3 regions of the Paenibacillus sp. FSL M8-0142 genome follow, and region 1 is predicted to be linked to each of the others. Evidence: riboswitches for the same ligand, from Rfam matches in the RefSeq annotation. Region 1 holds a riboswitch; each other region holds the start of a gene.

The links. Region 1 has a riboswitch for cyclic di-AMP ahead of NSQ46_RS00145 (3D domain-containing protein). Riboswitches for the same ligand answer to the same signal wherever they lie in the genome.
Region 2: another riboswitch for cyclic di-AMP. It lies ahead of NSQ46_RS29590 (C40 family peptidase); the one in region 1 lies ahead of NSQ46_RS00145 (3D domain-containing protein).
Region 3: another riboswitch for cyclic di-AMP. It lies ahead of NSQ46_RS04710 (TrkH family potassium uptake protein); the one in region 1 lies ahead of NSQ46_RS00145 (3D domain-containing protein).

What each region holds. Positions count from the first base shown of each region.
Region 1 is NZ_CP152008.1:29,344-36,240, forward strand. It holds gene NSQ46_RS00135 (HD domain-containing protein) at 1-314, shown strand, start outside; gene NSQ46_RS00140 (TatD family hydrolase) at 475-1,242, shown strand; cyclic di-AMP (ydaO/yuaA leader) riboswitch at 1,454-1,667, shown strand; gene NSQ46_RS00145 (3D domain-containing protein) at 1,944-3,134, shown strand; gene rnmV (ribonuclease M5) at 3,362-3,910, shown strand; gene rsmA (16S rRNA (adenine(1518)-N(6)/adenine(1519)-N(6))-dimethyltransferase RsmA) at 3,912-4,796, shown strand; gene yabG (sporulation peptidase YabG) at 4,933-5,829, shown strand; gene NSQ46_RS00165 (Veg family protein) at 6,135-6,410, shown strand; gene NSQ46_RS00170 (small, acid-soluble spore protein, alpha/beta type) at 6,785-6,897, shown strand, end outside.
Region 2 is NZ_CP152008.1:6,552,402-6,559,298, reverse strand. It holds gene NSQ46_RS29600 (cytochrome c) at 89-445, opposite strand; gene NSQ46_RS29595 (GNAT family N-acetyltransferase) at 606-1,106, opposite strand; gene NSQ46_RS29590 (C40 family peptidase) at 1,486-1,959, opposite strand; cyclic di-AMP (ydaO/yuaA leader) riboswitch at 1,964-2,103, opposite strand; gene NSQ46_RS29585 (hypothetical protein) at 2,441-3,268, opposite strand; gene NSQ46_RS29580 (M1 family metallopeptidase) at 3,280-5,274, opposite strand; gene NSQ46_RS29575 (YwhD family protein) at 5,422-5,940, shown strand; gene NSQ46_RS29570 (copper amine oxidase N-terminal domain-containing protein) at 6,057-6,897, opposite strand, start outside.
Region 3 is NZ_CP152008.1:1,029,482-1,036,378, reverse strand. It holds gene NSQ46_RS04725 (succinate dehydrogenase cytochrome b558 subunit) at 1-270, opposite strand, end outside; gene NSQ46_RS04720 (LysR family transcriptional regulator) at 532-1,458, shown strand; gene NSQ46_RS04715 (TrkA family potassium uptake protein) at 1,480-2,154, opposite strand; gene NSQ46_RS04710 (TrkH family potassium uptake protein) at 2,171-3,511, opposite strand; cyclic di-AMP (ydaO/yuaA leader) riboswitch at 3,575-3,721, opposite strand; gene NSQ46_RS04705 (type II CAAX endopeptidase family protein) at 4,013-5,701, shown strand; gene uvrC (excinuclease ABC subunit UvrC) at 5,673-6,897, opposite strand, start outside.

The DNA of each region.
Region 1 (6,897 bases):
CGGAGACAATCGACGCCATCCGCCAGGCGTTTCGGGAGGCGGGTCTTGATCCCGCATATGATGTGGAGATTGATTTTCCGACCGATCTTCCTTATGATAAGTTTCATTCGGGCATGCCGCTGAACGAGAAGCAAATTCTGCTGCTGGACCGGCATGACCAGCTTCGGGAAATTTCCGAGGTGTCCGATATCGTGCGCTCCATTAGCGGGATCCATAAGGGCCGGAATTATCTATATTACCCGGAGGAGAGGGTAGAGCCGCTGCTTGACCGGATGCCGGCCGAAGTTGCGGATTTATTTCGCAGGCAGGGATGAGTCCGTTATATTCGATGGACCATGGGCTTGGATCATGGATGGACCTGGTTCAAGGCCGGACGCACGAGGCATTGATAATGGACAACCATAGAACGGAATGATAAAGATTGTGCCGGATAAGATACGATCAAGGATCGACAAGAAAGGAGTGGGAGAGAACATGCTGTTCGACACACACACCCATCTGGATGCTCCCCAATTCGACGAGGACCGGGACGAGACGATTGCCCGGGCGCTTGAAGCTGGTGTTAGCCGGATGATCAATATCGGATTTAATCGCGAGACGATTCCGACCACAATGGAATTGGCGGAGACATATGATTTTATATATGCGGCGGTAGGCTGGCATCCCGTGGATGCGATCACGATGGAGGAGGGCGACCTGGAATGGATCGCTTCGCTCTGCAGTCATGAGAAAGTCGTTGCGATCGGAGAGATCGGCCTCGATTATCATTGGGATACGTCTCCGAAGGAGGTGCAGCACCGGGTGCTTCGCAGCCAAATCGGACTGGCCCGGGAGCTCCATATGCCGATTGTAATTCATAACCGTGATGCGCATGAGGATATCGTGAAGATTTTGAAGGAAGAGAAGGCTCATGAGGTTGGCGGCGTGATGCATTCGTTCTCGGGCAGCTGGGAAACGGCCAAGTTATGCCTGGATATGGGCTTTCATATTTCGTTCGGCGGGCCGATTACGTTCAAAAATGCCAAGCAGCCGAAAGAGGTTCTGGCCAAGGTTCCACTCGATCGTCTGCTCATTGAAACGGACTCGCCTTACCTGACTCCACACCCCTTCCGAGGGAAGCGAAATGAGTCCGCTTATGTGAAATTGGTGGCCGAGACGGCAGCCGAAATTCGGGGCATGTCCTTCGATGAACTGGTCCAAATTACCACTAAAAATGCTCTGGAACGATTTGGTATTTCGTGAAAACGGGAGCAAAAGCGATGAAATAGTGAGGAATTGCGATTAATTAAAGTTTTTTAACCTGAAAAGACGATTGTTTTACAATTTTTTAACCATTTACATCAAAAAATGTGCTTGATTGTTCCTTTACAACCTGCATGGAAACAGGATATCATCTTTTCAGTGATAAGAAGCTGCAAGTTTGCAAAGCTGAAACTTCAGCGATCATATTTCATGAACCGTCTCGCTTAATCTCCGAAGTCTGGGGAACGGGGGAACCGATACTGCCGTGCATGGTAAACTGTCGTGCACGAGCCGTATATGATTTCTTTATCGGGTCTTTGGGGTGAATGTGAAGGTCCTCGCCATGAGCGGGCGACCGGATCTAGGGCGTCTCTCTTACGTCCGAACCCGACAGCTAACTCCGTAAGCGAAGTAAGAGGGGAATTCTCGTGCATACCATTTCCATGATTTCAATCATCAGGAAGCCACGTTAGAGCCTCTAGTACTCTTTCACGCTGGCTTCTTTTATTTTTGAATATTGGAGAAGGTGTCGTCATACTGTTGGTAAACAGGAGGTGATTCCTAGTGGTGAACGGGAAGACGGGGATTGACGCAGGGCGTTAGATAGATAGCAGCACGCCTTGCGAGAATAACTGCTATAGTCACGTCAAAGGCATTCATGCGTTACCTAAGACGGCGGGACTATGAAGGAGGATGGAATAGTGGGCATTTTTCAACCTGAAGAAACCCATGAATCACAATCATCCAGCATGTCTTACGCATTGCGATGGAAGCATGAGAATTTGCGTCAATTGATGATGCTCGGCGCCATGGGGGCTGTTACGGTATCACTTCTCGTATCGCTGGTTATCCATGATCAATCGGGCAAGCAAGTTCAAATTGTGGTCGATGGCCGCGTAACCACGGTAGAAACCAGAGGATCGTTGCTTCAGGAATTGCTGGATGAGCAAGCGATCACGCTGAATCCGCAGGATCAGGTCTCGATGCCTTTAAACGGGACGATCCAGGATGGGGACCGGATTATCATTGACCGTGCAATCCCAGTTAAAGTAACAGTAGGGGGCACCACCAAAACCATATTCACGACCCAGGACACGGTCGATAGTGTACTCAAAGAAGCTGGCATTACGATCAAGGGTGAAGATATAGTAAAGCCGTCACAGGACACCAAGCTTACCAGTGATATGGACATTCAAATCGTTCGGGTTACGAAGCAGACCGTATCGGAGAAGGAGAACCGCGAGTTCCGCGTCATCAAGACTGCGGATCCGTCGCTGGAGCGCGGTGATAACCGTGTCATTCAGCGGGGCGAGCCGGGCGTTCTCGTTCATCACTACGAGAAGGTGTACCATAACGGCAAGCTCGTATCCAAGACGAAGGTCTCGCAAGAGGTCGAGCGTAAGACGAAGGACAAAATTATTGCCGTAGGCACGAAGAAGGTAGAGAAGCCTGTCGTGCTTCAAGCGGCAGCGACTCCGAATGTGAAGTCTGCCCCAGCGAAGCTTACGGGCACTAGAAAGGTGTCCACCGCCAAAGCGACGGAGAATAACGTCATCTCCAGAGCGGGTGTTGATTTCAAATACCAGAAAGTGCTGAATAATGTTTCAATGACCGCATATTCCGCTGAGCAGGCGGGAATCGGAACCCGCACGGCTTCCGGAACACGGGTAACCGAGGGCCGGACGATTGCAGTTGATCCGAGCATCATTCCGATCGGCTGGTGGGTGTACATCGAAGGCATTGGCTTCCGCCGTGCAGAGGATACCGGCGGAGCGATTAAGGGACATAAAATTGATGTGTATTACGATTCGCTGAAAGCGGCCATGAACTTTGGCCGGAAATCGGGGCGCACCGTTTATGTGATCGGTCCCGTAAAGCCTGATTTGAACTAATGAATCCCAATTTCTAATGACATTGCCATTCTAATGCTAACGAATTTAGCTTATAATAGATCATAATGAAGAAGAGGAGAAACTCCTCTTCTTTTGTTTTGCGGCGTATTGGTCGCATTTTGGGGCCATCATGTAAAAAATACGCCGTATGGTTTGAGCCGATGCCAATTCAAGGAGAACGGTCGGACAGGCGGTATGTGTCCTTTTGGGAAGGAAGAGAGAACGTTATGATCCGAGAAGTAATTGTGGTTGAAGGCAGGGACGATACGGTAGCGATCAAGCGTGCGGTGGATGCCGACACGATCGAGACCGGCGGCTCTGCTATTAATAAGCATACGCTGCGCCGTATTGCCCTCGCGAAGGAGCGCAGGGGGGTTATTATCCTGACAGACCCCGATCATGCAGGGGAACGGATTCGCAAGATCATCGACCGTCATGTCCCCGGCTGCAAGCATGCCTTCATACCGGAGGCGGATGCGACGCGCAAGGGCGATATCGGAGTCGAGAACGCATCTCCGGAGGCTATACGTCATGCCCTGGATCGCGTCCACACCTCATTTGAGGGGGCGGAGAGTCAGATCAGCCTGGAGGATATGATCGATGCGGGGCTGACGGCTCATCCGGAGGCTGCAGCCCGGAGAATGTTCATGGGAAATGTCCTGGGTATCGGGTATTGCAACTCCAAGCAGTTCCATAAACGTATGGCGATGTTTCAAATATCGCGTGAAGAGTTTCTGGCGGCGCTTGCGCAGCTGGAAGAGGGAGGCCAAAGCTGATATGAACCGGATGGAAGATATATCGACACCTAGACGCACGAAGGAGATCATTGCCCGCCATGGCTTTTCCTTTAAGAAGAGCCTGGGACAGAATTTTCTGATCGACCAGAATATTTTGGGCAAGATTGTGGAGGCGGCCGGCCTTGATAAAGAGAAAGGTGCGCTTGAGATCGGTCCCGGCATCGGGGCGTTAACAGAGAAGCTGGCTCAGATGGCCGGAGCCGTTACCGCAGTAGAGATCGATCAGCGCCTGATTCCGATTCTTAAGGAAGTGCTGGAGCCTTACGATAACGTTAAAGTTCATCATGGAGATGTCCTTAAGGTGGATCTGCACGAGCTGTTCCGCCAGGATTTCGCGGAGGTGGGGAAGGTAAGCGTTGTCGCCAATCTGCCGTATTACGTGACGACCCCTATTCTGATGAAGCTGCTGGAAGAGAAGCTGCCGCTGGAGAATATTGTGGTCATGATTCAGAAAGAGGTCGCCGAGCGGATGGCCGCAGCGCCGGGAAGCAAGGATTACGGAAGCCTCAGCATTGCAGTTCAATATTACAGCGAGCCGAAGCTCGTCTGCATCGTTCCGCATACCGTGTTCATCCCGCAGCCCAATGTGGAATCGGCCGTCATTCGGCTCGCGGTAAGGGAGGAGCCTCCGGTTTCGGTTGAGGATGAGTCCTTTTTCTTCGAGGTGGTTCAAGCCTCATTCGCCCAGCGGCGAAAGACGATTGCCAACAACCTGAAGAGCCGGTTCTTCGCCGATGAAGGACGCGAGCGGCTGGAGCAGCTGCTGGAGGAAGCGGGGCTCGATCCGAAGCGCAGGGGAGAGACGCTGAGCATCGAGGAGTACGCACGGCTGAGCAATGTCCTGTTTGAGGCGGGGATTCGTTAGAAACGGAACGAAGTGTGGTCTGGTCATGGCTTTAGGATATTCAATCAGGTCAAGGCAAGCCGCCTGAGGGAAAATTGCCGCCATGACGAACCAATGGCTCCATTAGCCCATACCATAGGGTAGGGGTGATGTTGTGATGAACTTGGGAGACTTGGTCGTTCGTAAATCCTACGGCGGCGATGTAACGTTCCGGGTAGAAGGATTGCGGCATAATCTTATCGTCATCAAAGGCACGGAATTCCGGCTGCTGGCCGACGCTCCCGCCGATGACCTGATCCAGGTACCGCATCCCGCCGTAAGCGAGCGAACGAAGCAGGCACAGATTAAGGCGAATGAGACGCTGGAGAGCCTGCAGAAGCGCCGACAGGAAGAAAGTGAGCGGCAGCTGAAGAGCCTTAGGAATAACGGCGGCCCGCAGGCTGCTAAAGGATATTTCGACGTTCCGGGCAAGGTCCTGCATCTGGACGGGGATCCCCAGTATCTGAAGAAGAGCATGGCGCTTTATAACCAGCTTCGGGTCCCTGCGGAAGGCCATTATGTGAATGAATCGGCGATGGCCGATACGTTGTATCGGCTCCTTCCGCGGGTTCGACCCGATATCGTCGTGATTACAGGTCATGACGGGGTTCTTAAGCGAAGACAGCCGTATGATTTATACAGTCTGGACAGCTACAAAAATTCGCATAACTTCGTATCGGCGATCCAGGTGGCCCGGCAATATGAGCGGAACCTGGATACCTTGGTTATCGTGGCTGGAGCATGCCAGTCGCATTTTGAAGCGCTGCTGCAGGCAGGAGCCAATTTTGCGAGCTCGCCGGGCAGAATTCTCATCCATGCCCTAGACCCGGTCTATGTGGCCGCCAAGACCGCCTATACGTCGGTTCGGGAAACGGTCAACCTCAACGATGTAATCCACCATACAATCAGCGGCAGTCAAGGCGTAGGCGGAATTGAGACCAGGGGCAGCTACAGGATCGGCCTGCCGAGCCTCCAGGATCTGTCGACATTGAAAGTAACACCTTCCGTCAGCTAAGCGGTGCTTTGTTCGGCGAGGCATTCGAATGCGAAGACGCAAGGATGATGAAGAACCGAATATAGGCTGAGAAAACCCCGGTGCCCGGGGTTTTTTACTTTGTTCTTTACGGTGAAGAAAATTGTCAAATATCATACATAAAGCTTGTCGATTTAGCGCATATTAATGCAAATGGAAATGAGATTTGCCGGGCTAAAAAAAATACATTGACAACGTATTTTTGATGCTGATATAATTAATGTTTTTGATTTGACAAAATGCTGGAAGTTCGGTATAATGGACAAGGAAAGAGGTGGTCGTCGACAATGGCTAAAAATGCGCTGTTGGAAATCAAACGCAGTCTCGATGCCCATTTAGGGCAAAAAATTACGCTTCGGGCTAACGGTGGCCGCCGTAAGACCGTCGAGCGTACTGGTGTTTTGGAAGAAACGTACCCTTCTGTTTTCATTGTTAAGCTGGATCAAGACCAGCAGACCTTTAAACGCGTGTCTTACAGTTATGCCGATATTCTGACCGAAACCGTGGAAATCATGGTGACCGGCGATGACAACCAGATGCGAATCACCTATATCAAGTCATAACGACATGACGATATGTCACGAGAGAACAGCCTTCGTTAGCGGAGGCTGTTTTTGTTTTCCCTGGAGGGTTCCGGGTCATGCAGGGATCATGGGGCGTATATCTGCCTTATAGAGCAGGGGGGCCGAGACAGGCCCTTTTGCCGCCCGGCTTTCGCATAATCAGGAGAGGATGCCATCGACAGCCTGGAATGAGAGGAGATCCGGGTACGCATACTAACCGGGAGCGGATCTTCTGCAGCGAACAAACTTCCGGTGCCTGGGCAGAGGGATGATGCGAGCTGATTCGAAGATGTCCGGTGGACCGAGGCTTGCTCGCTGAGGATGCGCTCGTCACTGCCGTTATGATCACGAAATCATCCAAGGAGGCGTTTAGGATGGGCCGGAGAAGACGCAGTATCATGTCAGAGCAGCTCAAGACTGAATTGGCAAAAGAGCTTGGATTCTACGATACGGTGGAGAAGGAAGGCTGGGGCGGCATTCGCGCGAA
Region 2 (6,897 bases), 200 kb from region 1:
GCGTTAGGCCCGAGAATTAAAAAACACGCTTGGATCCAAACAGCAGTCTGGGGATCCAAGCGTGTTTTGCGTAATAAGAGCTGATGGATTATTTTTTCTCAGCAAGGTAGAGCGCGATGTTTGCAATTTCCTCAGGCTTCAGCTGATCCTTAAAGGAAGGCATTCCTTTACGTCCCTTGGTAACTACGTTAAAGATTGCGTTCGCATCCATATGTCCGCCTACTTGATTCAGAGCCGGACCTGCACCGCCCTGGAGCTGATCGCCATGGCAGGAGATACAGCTGGCTTTCAATGTAGCTTCAGCCGCAGCGGCATCCAAAGTAACCTCCGGCATGGTTGGCTTCTCTTCCTGCGCCACCTGCTCCTTGCCTGGAAGCGTAAACATCAGCGCAATAGCCAACGCACATGCGACGAAGAACAGTCCGCTCATGATCCATTTTTGCATCGTCATATCGTCCTTTCTATGTATACTGCACTTTTGCACTTGTCTTCATTATAAACCAACATCCTTACACATCATAGCCAGTTGTGACAAAAAAAGCAATGTTCAAGCCTGCCTTCATAAAAAGTACACAAAATTGTACTTTTTCATATAGACAAGACTACTATTCCTCATTGGCCATCGGGTCATACACCATGCAATAAAAAGGCGCCATGCCCGTCGGCGTAAGGCGTTCGTACGTATCGGCAATGTAAAAGCCAGCCTTCCGGTAAGTCCGGATAGCCCGTTCATTCCAGGTAAGCACCTCAAGATCAATCTCGTCCGAAGGACGGCGCCGCTTCGCCTCATCCACAATTGCCTGCACGAACCGTTTACCCATTCCCCGGCCGCACCAATCAGGCCGCATGCCCAGGCCTAGACGCGTAACGCCTGCCATAGGGAATAGCTGGGCAAACCCCCAGAGCTGATCCTGCTCATCCAGCACGGACAGGTATTGCTGCAGGCGGATGCCGGGATCCCCGAATTCCACCCCTAGTCCCTTCATCTGCTCCCAAGGAAGAAAGCCATATATATTATAGGGCGGGGGATAGGACCAGGTGCAAATTTCAGCGGCATGGGCTTCCTGCATGACCACGGTATGAAACGAGGGTAAATTCGCCTCCATGTAAATACTCCTCTCATTCAAAACAATTCCGTTAGAGAGAGAATACATGCTGCTGAGCGGGATTGCAAAGATAATAGCGCAGGGGGAAACGAAACTGAAGCTAAAAAATTTTCGATTGTTTATTCGTATTGCTGTTTAGGTTAATTCTGGAAGGGTAAATAAAATGTAAGCGCTCGGATTGGCCGAATCTTGTTGGTGGCTTTGAGCATACAGAATGAAAAAATATTTTTGGATTTTCCGAAAAACATAGAACTTTTCCATGGCCTGAAACGTTATAGAGGTATAGACGAAAAATTATAGAAAAAAAGCCGCTGGGTGAGATCGGCACATCTCATGCTCCAGGGCTTATGGACATTCAGAAAAATTACGGTACAGTCAATTAATTGTAGTTCACGGCAAGGGACTTGTACGTGCTTTGGCTCATGATTCTCTTCGCGCCTACATAACGCTTCGCGTAGTAGCTCTGGCTGAGCGGGCTAACGATGACGCCGCGCGAGGAGGAAGAATGGGCGAACTTCCCGCCACCGACATAAATGCCAACATGGGAAACGCCTCTGCCGGAAGTATTAAAGAATACGAGATCCCCGGCCTTCAGGTTGCTCTTCGATACCGCGGTACCTACCTTGTATTGTGCTGCAGAAGTGCGCGGCAGGGTGAGGCCCAGCTTCTTGTAAATATAGCTGGTGAATCCGGAGCAATCAAAACCCTTTGTAGTGGTTCCGCCGGTTTTATAAGAGACACCGATGGTTGGTTTGATAACGGTATTCAACTTGGAATCCGCGAAAGCGCTACCGGTTCCAATCGTGAGCGCAAGGGCCAAGCCTAAAGAGATGGCTGTTAACTTCTTCTTCAAAACAAAAAGCTCCTTCCATTGCCTGCGAGGTTAGCTTAAGGGTTCGGTTGAAGGTCCCCTATGATCCCTCTCTAGCGAGATCAATTCACCCAAAACGGATCCCCCGCTTCCCGTATGAAGACGGGAATTCGGCTTTTAAAAGATGTCGATGTACCCAATATGACGTACCAACATGTTAACATGATGACAATAGTTACAATAAAAATGACAAAGTTGTTACTAACATATTCGTTATTTTAGCAGAGTATTAACAATTTGGCAAACGAGGAAAGTTGTTTTTTTAACAAAAATCCCTGTCCACATTGAAGTGGGACAGGGATTTTGTATAAATATGGGAGGGGAACGTTGAGGATTCCGGTTGGATGGGAAAGTTATCGTTCGAAATCTATCCTTTTCGGAGGCTGCTTTAGCTTCCGGTTACAACCTTTTTACCACATTTAAACGATGAATGGTTGTTAATGAAATGTAACTTTTGTAACCGTTATGGATTTGAAGCTACGGACGCTCTCCATAAATGATATTGGGAAGAAATTCCCCATATTTGGAAGAGCCCGTTCAGGAAATAGGAGGCTTGCTGAATGATGAGTCCGATTAATCCCGCCCAGAACAGGGACGCCGAGCTGAACAGCAGGAGAATGACAAATGCGGCTCCACCAACAGAAATGGACAGCAGTACAGCCGTTCCCAGCTTGCGTATGAGCGCCGTGACGGATGCGATCATACCGAGCTCTCCGGTATGCCCGAACTGCATATACAGCAGCACAAGGCGAATAACATAGGTATAGAGGAACCAGGCCGCCGCGTAAGGCAGCACCCGGAGCAGCTGGGAAGGCTCCTGAATGGAGCCGAGCAGTGCCGGAAGAGCCTTGGGAATGATCCAGTAACCCGGCGCAACCGTAAGAACAAGCTCGATGAGATAGAACACCGTTACCGATTTCCAATGCTTCCGCATGCCGATGAAGAAGAACAGACCGCGTTCGCCACGGGCCTCCTGATGGAGGTTGTAGAAGATGCCGGAGCGAATCAGCGGGGTAAGCACCATGCGGACGAGGAGCAGAGCGGCAAGGATCCAGCCGTAGGTATGAACCGTATTGCTGAGCGACAAGCTCATTTCGCCCTCATAGAAGAACAGGAGGCGGCTCAGCTCGTTAGGAGCCGGATCCGGGTACCGCATCAAAAGCGGGACGACGGCGGATTTCACGAGCCTGTACAGACAGTAGCCCCAGAGAAGACGGTACAAGAACAGTAGAATGGAGACGTATAATTGATCTTTAACACTGATCCAGCCTTGGCCTGCATAGCTTTTCATGTGCTCCCCCCTCACCACGACATGCTGCCGAACAGCGTCTCCACGAGCTTGGTAATACCGAGATTCCAACGTGTAACGACTTTCGGATCCATGCCAGCCTTCATATAGTTATTCATGTGTTTATTCTCCAGCATGATGGTATATTTCGGATCCACCATGGCCCAGGCGAGCGGTGTATGGTATTCCAGCGTATAAGTTACTTTGCCGTTCTTGCCGCTCCATGTTCGCTCAACAAGCTTGCCATCCTCAAAAGCGAACACAATCGGCACATCGGTAACATCGCCGCCCTTGCTCGTGATGTTTACGGTCGAAACAAACCGTGGGTGCGCTTGTGAGCCTTTATTTTTGGTTTTGATCTGGTCGATCGCGATGTCAGCCATTTGGCTGCCGTAAACGTACTGATCGAAATACGACTGCCATGAGGACTGGGTAACCTGTTCAACAACCTTCTGGAAGTCCGTCGTTGTCGGATGCTTGAAGCGGAATTTTTTGGCGTAGGTCATCATGATTTTATCCATCGTCTTGGATCCGACTTGTCGCTCGATGCCCTGGAGCACCAGCTTGCCGCGTGTATAGACGTTGAGTGCGTAATTTTCATGCGAGCTGTATTTCCAGGACTCCATCTTAAGCGGTTCAGGCGACGTAATGGATGCGCCTTGCGCTGCGGTATTGGATGTAATTCCGTACTGCTTCTCCATGACCTTCTCCTCGGCATAGGAAGCAAAGGCCTCGTCCAGCCATGCCTCTTCGAATTCGTTATTGGCTACGATGCCGTAGAAATATTGGTGGGCGATTTCATGGATGACGGTCCGCTCCAGCTCATATCCGGGCGAGTCGTTATTGGCTCCGAAGGCGGTGACGAGCGTCGGGTATTCCATGCCGCCTGCACCGTTGCCGGAATAAGGCGGGACAACGATGGATAATGTGGAGTACGGATAGGAGCCGTACCATTTGCCGAAAGAGGACAGCGCCGTTTTGGCTGTATCAAAATAACGCTCCTTCAAATCCTTATGAGCAGGATCAAGGTACAGCTTGATCCGGACGCCAGGGATACCCGGAGCGGAGTAAGCCTCTTCCGCCGTCACGAAGTTCGGCGAGGCGGCCCAGGCGAAGTCATGCACGTCATCCGCATAGAATTGGTAAATTTTCTCGCCATTTGCTTTCTGCGCAGGCTTGGTCGGGAACCCGGTAGCGGCTACGATATAGTCCTCGGGTACACGAATCCGAACGCTATAGATGCCGAAGTTCGAGTAAAACTCCGAATTGCCGTGATACTGATGTAAGTTCCAGCCTTCCTGGGTTCTTTCCCGCGTGCCGGCAGGCTCGTATACCGATATCTTGGGAAACCACTGGCCAGCCATGACAAAATCCTCGGTCCGGCCCATGCGCGCGAAAATCTTCGGCAGCTCTACCTCAAACTCCAAATGCAGGGTTATACTCTCTCCGCCTTTTACAGGCTTGGGCAACCGGAGTTTGGCAAGACTTTGATCTTTGATGTTCCCGTCATCCGGCTGAACAAACTGCAGTCGTTGCGTCAGGCCCAGGCCCTCGGTCGTTTTCACGTTCGTAATCTTCATCGACCCATAGCCGTTCTCGGGCATCGGATCGGATCGAAGCCTGCCTCCGGACTCCTTCATGAACGTCGTTTCATCGGATGCAAAGGCGTTCGGGTATAAATGGAAGTAGAGCTCATTCACGCTTCTTTTGCCAGGATGGGTCCAGGTGACGGTCTGCTTGCCTTTCAGCTTGTTTTGTTCAGGCTCGTACCTTACATCCATGTGGTATTCGACCAGCCGGTCGCTAAGCGCAGGGGCCGGTGCATCAGGCTGAACCTTTGGAGGTGAAAGCGGGGCCTTCTCCACGGCAGAGACGGAGGGCTTGCCCCCATTCGGAGCAAGCGCCGACAAGGAGGACCCTTGATTAGAAAGAAATATTGGCATCGATCCTGCAAGCAAACCCAAGGCGAGCAGGGATGATAGAAAGACTTTGGCACGTGGTGGGACCATATCGAATAACCTCCCGTTGACAAGCATCTACAGCATGTATATGTTTGCTTTTGGAGGATTATTAGTTAAAATAAAATTATTGGGACAAAGGTAGTTACGATGCAGCCGACAGGCTTTGTCGGCTCTGATATAGGAGGTTTTGCGGCAATGGAGAACGGGAGTCAGGAACAGGGCGCTAAGAAACAGATCGCGCTGAACATTATTAACAGCAAGAGCAAGCATAAAGGGTTCGGTGCAGGATCGATTGATTTGAACAGCCTTTCGCCAGTCATTATCGATAATGGCGAGGCCAAGGTGGATATTGGGGCCATGCATGCAAAGAGCAAGGTGGAGCGGGGCATCCGGTTTACGACGGACCGGGACGAGGTGCCTAATGGCCGTCAGGTGTGGATCGTATGGGTAGCGGTGGACCGCACGGCTGAAGGGCAGCATTACGCCGGTGCGACCGCTTGCGAAATGTGGATCGATCAGGAGGCGCGCAAGGGCTGGAAAATCCTCGCCGATCATGTGAACAAGATGGACGCTGCGCTAAAGCGCCGGATTATTCTGGACGGACTTGGCGATGTAGAGAAGAAGGCGCTGCGCGAGCTGCTGATTTCCCGCAATGAGGAATGGTGGAACGCATCCCCGGATGAATTCAAGGAAGCGCTTCGGACTGAGGAATAATTACATTGCCTTGAAAAGAAAGTTTTAGGATTAGAACGCGAAGAAAGACCGGTCAAGATTCGAGGGAGGAATCTTAACCGGTCTTTTTGTGCTGGCGTGTTTAGTTATCGGATTCATCAGAAGGGCAGAGCATATGTCAGATTGTTCTTGATATCGAGAAACGGATTTTCATATTGCAGCGTCAGCTTGCCGCTCTTATAACCGACAAACGTCAGACCATCACCGATGAAGCCCACCTCATTCGGCGGCATTTCCCCGATGGCCTTGATGCTTTCCTCATCCAGAATCTCAGGATAAATCAGCTCTGCTTTCGTGCCAATCGGGTTAACGATGTACAGGGTTGCCTTCGTATACGGCCGGACGAGCAGGAAGTCCTGTTCGATCGCCTCCACCGTGAAATCATCCTTTACGCCTGTAAGGGCGGCGAGATCATAGGTTTTGACCGTCTTGCCGGTCGGATGAACGAGCTCCAGCTTGCTGCCGTTCATCATGGCGATATTTCCTTTATAGCCGGTAACGTTCGGCTCGTAGTTAATGCCCGCGAAGTTGGCATTCTGGGTTGCGGCCGTTTTGATGATCTTCTGATCCCGAATGAGTACACGGTATCTAGCTTCATGGATATGCGGCTCTCCGTACGTGTTATAGATGTCGGCCACGTACGTATTGCCATTTACCTTATGCGCATCGATCTCAAGAATGTCGATATTTTCAATAGACACCTTGCCTGCTTTTACAGGAACCGTTCCTGCTTTCCCCATATAGAGCGTTCCGTTCTCCCGGTTCACCCAGAACAGCATGCTGCCCTTTGCCGTGTAGGCATATCCGGTTCCCGGGTTAAAGGTTGTTGCCAATCCGGATTTGGCATCATAACGAAGCGGGATGGTAAACGCTTTGGTAATCAGGCTGGCAGGGACGTAGGTGACCCCTTTCTTGATGACCGGCGCGGCCTCAAGCTTC
Region 3 (6,897 bases), 1.0 Mb from region 1:
CCGCTCATAATTGTAATTGCCGATGTTGTTTTTGGCCTGATACGCAATGTACAGACCGTAAATGCCGTGGTACATCAGCGGCAGCCAGATCAAGAACAGCTCAAGGAAGAAGATAAGAGGCAAGCTGTTCAGTAAATTCACGGCTCCCTTGAAGCCTTCCTTTCCCCCCTCGAAAGCCTGAAAGTTGGATATCATGTGGCTGAGCAGAAATGCTCCAAGCGGTATGACACCGAGTAAGGAATGCAGCTTTCTGGAATAATACCCTTTCATCAGTTGACGTTCCCCTTTCCAATGTGCAGCGTTTTCAATTTCACTCACCTATTTACGGAACAATTACACTTACTTACACTGTGCTTTTCGCGTGCAACGACAAAATGTTCCCTTTTTCCACAAACGTGTGAACATCCTGTGTCATGTTTCATGTTACTCCTTTTTTTCTTATAAGGGAATTGCAATATAATTATTAATCGTTATAATCTATACGCATAAGTAGATATTGGAACACCATCCTATATATAATGGAGGAATATCATGTTCGAAGATCTGGACATGTTTGCCGTTGTGGTGGAGCAATCCAGCATCAATAAAGCATCCAAGCTGCTGAACCTGTCCCAGCCGGCGCTCTCGCGGAAGATCGCCAAGCTCGAAGACGAGCTCGGCCTGCCCCTGTTCAACCGGCGCGGCAAGCGCCTTGAGCTGACGTCGATCGGGCAGATCGTATATACCTTTGCGCTGGAGCAGCGCCAGCAGCAGCTGAAGCTCATGCAGACGCTCGCCCACTATCGGGAAGGGGAGCAGATCTCGATTAATCTGGGCGCGAGCCTGACGACGCTGCAGACGACGCTGCCCCCGCTCGTCAACGCGTTCATGGAGCGGCATCCCGCCGCGGAAATCAAGCTGATTACCGGCAAAACCCATGAGATCGTTTCTTATGTAAGGGATAAACGGGTGGATGTCGGCATCGTCGCCTCTTCCATCAACCAACCGGGACTAAACTGCATTCCCCTGTTTGACGATCATCTGGAGCTCGTCATTCCCGCCGTCCATCCGCTGGCGGAGCTGGAGGATGTCGAGGTCGAGCACCTCCAGGGGCTTCCGATGATTATTTTCTCGACCGGCACCTGGTACCGTAAGCTGACGGACGACCTGTTTCACCGGTGGGGCATCATGCCCGATATTCGGATGGAGATCGATTCCTTCGAAGCGATCGTCCGCTTGATCCCGACCTGCAAAGCAGCGGCCCTGCTTCCGAAATCATACCTCCGTCCGCAGCTGCTCTCCGACAACGGGCTTGTGGACATTCACATCCCCGCGCTCATGGAGACGCGGCGGACGACCTCCCTGATTTACGGGGATGCTTCAGAGCTTAGCAGCGCCGCCCGCCGCTGGATTAACGAAACCGAGGTGCTCTTCCGAAGCCTTGCGGAAGAGAAGCAGCGAAAAAACCTGACGACCTAGAGATCGTCAGGTTTTTTTGTATTATTTCTGCTGCAGATTCACGACTTCCGTCTCAAACCGCTCCACATTGTCGTTGGAGCCGATGACGACCATAACATCGCCGGCGTTGACCACGTCCATCGCCGTCGGCGCGACGATAATGCCGGATCGCTTGTTGAGGGCGACCACCGTGACACCGTAACGGACGCGCGTGTTCAGTTCGCTTAACGTCTTGCCGTCCATACAATCGGTTACCGTCATTTCCACGATCAAATAATCCTTAGATAATTCGATATAGTCGAGCAGATTCGGCGTAACCAGCTGGTGAGCCACACGGATTCCCATATCCCGTTCGGGGAAGATGACCCGGTCCACACCCAGCTTCTGCAGCGCCCGGCCGTGCAGCACGGAAATCGCTTTGGCCACGACGGTCGATACGCCAAGCTCCTTGAGCAGGATGGCGGACAGAATGCTCATCTGGATATCGTCTCCGATCGCGACGATCCCGCAGTCGAAGTTGCGGATGCCGAGCGATTTCAGCATCTCCTCATCCGTAGCATCGGCGACCACCGTATGGGTCAGATACTCGCTCATATCCTCGACGACCTCTTCGTTCCGGTCAATGCCGAGAACCTCATAGCCTAGTTCCATTAGTTCCAGTGCCAGACTCGAGCCGAACCGCCCCAAACCGATCACTGCAAATTGCTTTGGTTTCATGTCTCTCCTATACTCCTTATCCAATAATCATTTTGCCTTCCGGATGACGATACAATTCTTTACCCTTTTTCGGACCGAGTGCATAAGCCAGCGTCAGCGGACCTAGACGTCCGGCAAACATCGTTAAGCTGATCAATATTTTGCCGAACACCGTCAAATCCGGCGTTAATCCCATCGACAAGCCGACGGTACCGAAGGCCGAGGTCGTTTCGAATAGAATCTCCAGGAAATCCGCATCCTCTGTCGTGGACAGGATCATGGATACCGTCAATACGAGCAGCAGCGCAAGAAGCGCAATCGTTAACGCCTTTAAGACCCGCTCCTGAGCGAGGCGAAACCGGAATAAGACGATGTCCTCACGCCCTCTCATCATTGCGAATACGGCCCCTACCATCACCATAAAGGTTGTCGTCTTGATTCCGCCCCCGGTCGATCCCGGCGACGCTCCGATAAACATAAGTATAATAATGAAAAATTGCGTAGCTTGCCTTAGGCCGCCGATATCAATCGAATTCGCGCCCGCTGTTCGCGGACTGACCGATTGGAAGAACGAGGCGAGCACTTTACCTCCCCCGTCCAAGGAGCCCAGCGTTAACGGATTGGTGAACTCAAAAATAAATATGATGATCGCCCCGATGAAGATCAACGCCCCCGACATCGAGAGAACGACCTTGGAGTGAAGCGACAGCTTCCTTTTTTGACGGAAATCGATCAAATCGGATAATACAACGAACCCGATGCCGCCGGATATGATCAACAGCATGGATACGATGTTTACCAACGGATCATCGACATAATCCGTGAGACTATGAAAATCACCGAACAGATCGAAGCCTGCATTGTTAAACAGCGAAACGGAATGGAACACCCCAAAATAGAGGGCTTTTCCAATAGGCATATCCCATGCCCAGCGCAGTGTAAACAGTACGGCAGCGCACGCCTCGAAGGTCAAGGAATAGATAAACACCCGCCGGATCAAACGAACGATCCCTTCGATGGAGGACTGATTCATCGCTTCCTGCAGAACAAGCCGGTCCTTGAGCGATATCCTCCGCTTGAATACCAGGGCGAACAGGGTTGCCATCGTCATAAACCCGAGCCCGCTGAGTTGAATGAGCAGAAGGATCACCGTATGTCCGAAAGCACTGAAGCTTGTGCCTGTATCCACGACAACAAGCCCGGTCAGACAGACGGCGGAAGCCGCCGTAAACATGACGTCAATCCCGCTGATCGGTTCGCCGGTCCTGCTGGATACGGGCAGCATGAGCAGAATGGTACCGACCAGGATCGCCGCCGCAAAACCGAGCGCAAGGATCTGCGGAGGTGACAGCTTAAGCCACTTCATTTTTGAGTTCAAAGTTTCACCTTCTCCAAAAAAATCAAAGAAAAAAGACACTGGAAAACAGTGCCCTTCACGGTCTGGTTCCTGTGCAACAGCCTACGAGGTTAGCTGACGGATTCGGGCATTATCACAGGCCGCCCTATCCATGATCCGAAAGAGATCATGAAATTCACCCCAATTACATGGTTCCCCCGTTCTCATTACGAAATTCGGCTGGTTTATTCGGTTCCTTGAAGCATGATGTGATTATAACGCAATCCGGAAGCGAACCCAACGTCGTTTTTTTACCAAAAAGTCTTTAAATGAGCGCGAATTGGGCATATTCAAGAGTACAAGGATATGGTTCTCTAACGTTTTCGAAACCTTTCATTCATTTTCAGCGTTTTATTTCATTATTGGCCCTTTGGGATAAGCAGGGCTTGTTCTTCATATGTATGTTATATTGACTCTATGATCCGCTTTTTGCGGGGCCGGTTATTCATATCGGAAAGCACTAAAATTAAGAGGAGGAATTTCATGAACCGTGCCGAAGAGCCCCTGAAGCTGACACCTAACCTAAAGAAGCTTATCGCACCGGCCATCATCGGTCTGATCCTGTTTCTTATATTCCAGGTACTCCCATCCACTTCCTTCGAGTCGACCGATACGCCCTATCCGCAAATCATTTCCAAGGATGAGGCTGCGCAAGCGGCGTCACGGTTCGCGCGCGAACGTTTAGGGTTTCCTGCTTCCGAAGGGCAACCCCCCCTTGTTACATACCAGTCCAACTCCGAGCTGTACGGATATTTGGCCAAGGAAAAGAAGCTAAAGGAGTATAACAAGAATTACGAAGCCAAATACCCATATGACGTATACCGCGTCCGCTTCACCTTGCCGGGTGGCGATGCGCTGAACGTGGATGTGCATATGCAGAATGCCGGCATCGCGGGATTCTCCTATGATTCCGCCCGCTCCAGTTACGACAGGATCGAGCTGAATCAAGGGGAGGTCCGGAAGCAAATGCTGCTTCTGGTTGAGGAAGGCATGACGCTGGCCGAGAAGCAGGCGCTCGCGGAGCCGTGGCTCAAGTGGGCCGGATACGATGCGACGCAGCTGCAGCTTTCTACCCGGGAAGGCGAACCTAAGCTGAGATATACCGTCACGGAAGCCGCCATCGGGGATTCGAGGCTGCAGCTGGAGTTTACCTTTGAACATGGGACACTGCGTTCCTTCGAGCCCGCGTTCTCGGTTCCGGCAGCGCATTCTGCCTATGTGAACAAGCAGACGCAGGATGCAACGCTGCTGACGCTGGTCGGGTACGGTTTGTTTACGCTTGTGCTCGGTATCCTGGCCATCGTCTACAGCGTCAAGACCAGAGCCTATACCTCGTTTAAGCGCGGTATCCTGCTGTCCGTCCTGTTGTTTGTCATCCAGATGCTGAATACGTACAACCTGGTTCCGGTCTTTAAGGCACAAGGAATGTCCGAGACCGGCATCATCGGGATGATGATCTTCTACGCCATCTACTCCCTCGTCTTCTCCGCCCTGCTCTATTTCTCGCTTGTCGGCGGAAGCGGTCTATGGCGAAAGGAAGACGGGCTTAATCCGTGGCCGCGTGCCAAGGAGCCCGGGTACGGCCGCTATGTCTTGGAAAGCATGAAGGTGGGCTATTTGTGGGCCCTCATTCTGCTCGGCATTCAGTCCTTGATCTTCATCGCGCTCGGCCTGACCTTGAACACCTGGTCCACGACCGATGCCTCGCAGTCGCCTTACAACATGCTCTATCCATGGCTGTTTCCGCTGATGGCTTGGCTGGCAGGCATTTCGGAGGAAGCGGTATACCGGCTGTTCGGCATTAGAATGGTGAAGAAAATCGTGCGCAGCACCTTTGTCGCGAGTTTGATCACCTCGATCATCTGGGCGCTAGGCCATACGCTGTATCCGATTTACCCAGTCGTATCCCGCCCGATTGAGCTGGTCATTATCGGCCTGCTGTTCAGCTATATTTTCCTGAAATACGGATATATTGCGGCCATGTTCTCGCATGTCGTCTTCAACAGCATTCTCATGGGAATCAGCCTGGTCATGCTTCAAGGGGCCCCTAATGTGCTAATCGGCCTGTTCTATATGGTGCTGCCGGCAATCGTGGCTTACGTGATCTATCGCTTGAATCCAACAAAAAAAGAGAAGCCGTATGTCACGACTCCTCATCACGAAGGGCATTGAGTATATCTGTAGCTAATTTTTCACCGATCGAAAGGGGCTTAAAGTCTTCGACTGAAGCCTCTTTTATTTTTTTGATCGAGCCGAAATGCTTCAGCAGCAGCTTCCGCCGCTTCTCGCCGATGCCCGGGATCGAGTCCAGCTTGGACGAAACCATCGATTTGCCGCGCTGCTCTCGATGGAAGGAGATCGCAAACCGGTGGACCTCATCCTGGATGCGCTGAAGCAGGTAGAACTCCTGGCTGTCCCGCGGCAGGGACACCGGCTGCGGCGGATCGCCGACCATCAGCTGCGCCGTTCTATGCTTGGCATCCTTCACAAGCCCGCAGACCGGAATAAACAGTCCCAGCTCATTCTCCAGCACATCGATCGCAGCCGATATCTGTCCCCTGCCGCCGTCGACCACGATCAGGTCCGGCAGCGGCAGATTCTCCTTCAGCACCCGCTCGTACCGTCTCCGGATGACCTCACGCATCGTCTCGTAATCATCCGGCCCCTGCACGGTGCGGATTTTGTACTTCCGGTATTCCTTCTTATCCGGTTTCCCGTTTGTAAACACGACCATCGCCGAAACCGGATTCGTTCCCTGTATGTTCGAGTTGTCAAACGCCTCGATCCGGTTCAGGGATTCGATGCCGATCACTTCGCCGAGATTGGCCGCGGCAATCGATGTCCGCTCCTCATCTCGTTCGATTAAGCGGAATTTCTCATCCAGCGCAACCTTTGCATTTTCAATCGCCATCCCGACCATCTGGCGCTTTAAGCCGCGCTGCGGCACATGGACCTTAACGCCGAGCCATTCCTGCAAGGCGGCTGCACCTCCGGCGGCGTCCACCAGGCCGGCAGCCTCCGCCCGCTCGTTCTCGGCTTTTGTCGCGGCGGCCAGACGTTCGGCCTCCTCCCCTTGCCCGGGGCTTTCCGGACCGCCGGCCGAACCTGAGCCGGACGGGTCCTCAGCGACTGCTAAGGCAGGCGATCCAGCGGTATCGCCCTCACCGGTGCCTTGGGCCGGGCCGCTCTCGTTGGAAGCAGCGGCTCGGCTGCCTGCTCCCTCCGATATCGAATCATCCTTGGCCGCGATGCTGTCTTGCGCATCGGAGTCGGCCTCCTCGATCAAGACCGGCCCCGGAAGCAGGATTTCCTGCGGCACGGCAGGGTTTTCGCTGTAGTACTGCGCGATGAAGGACATGAAATCGCTG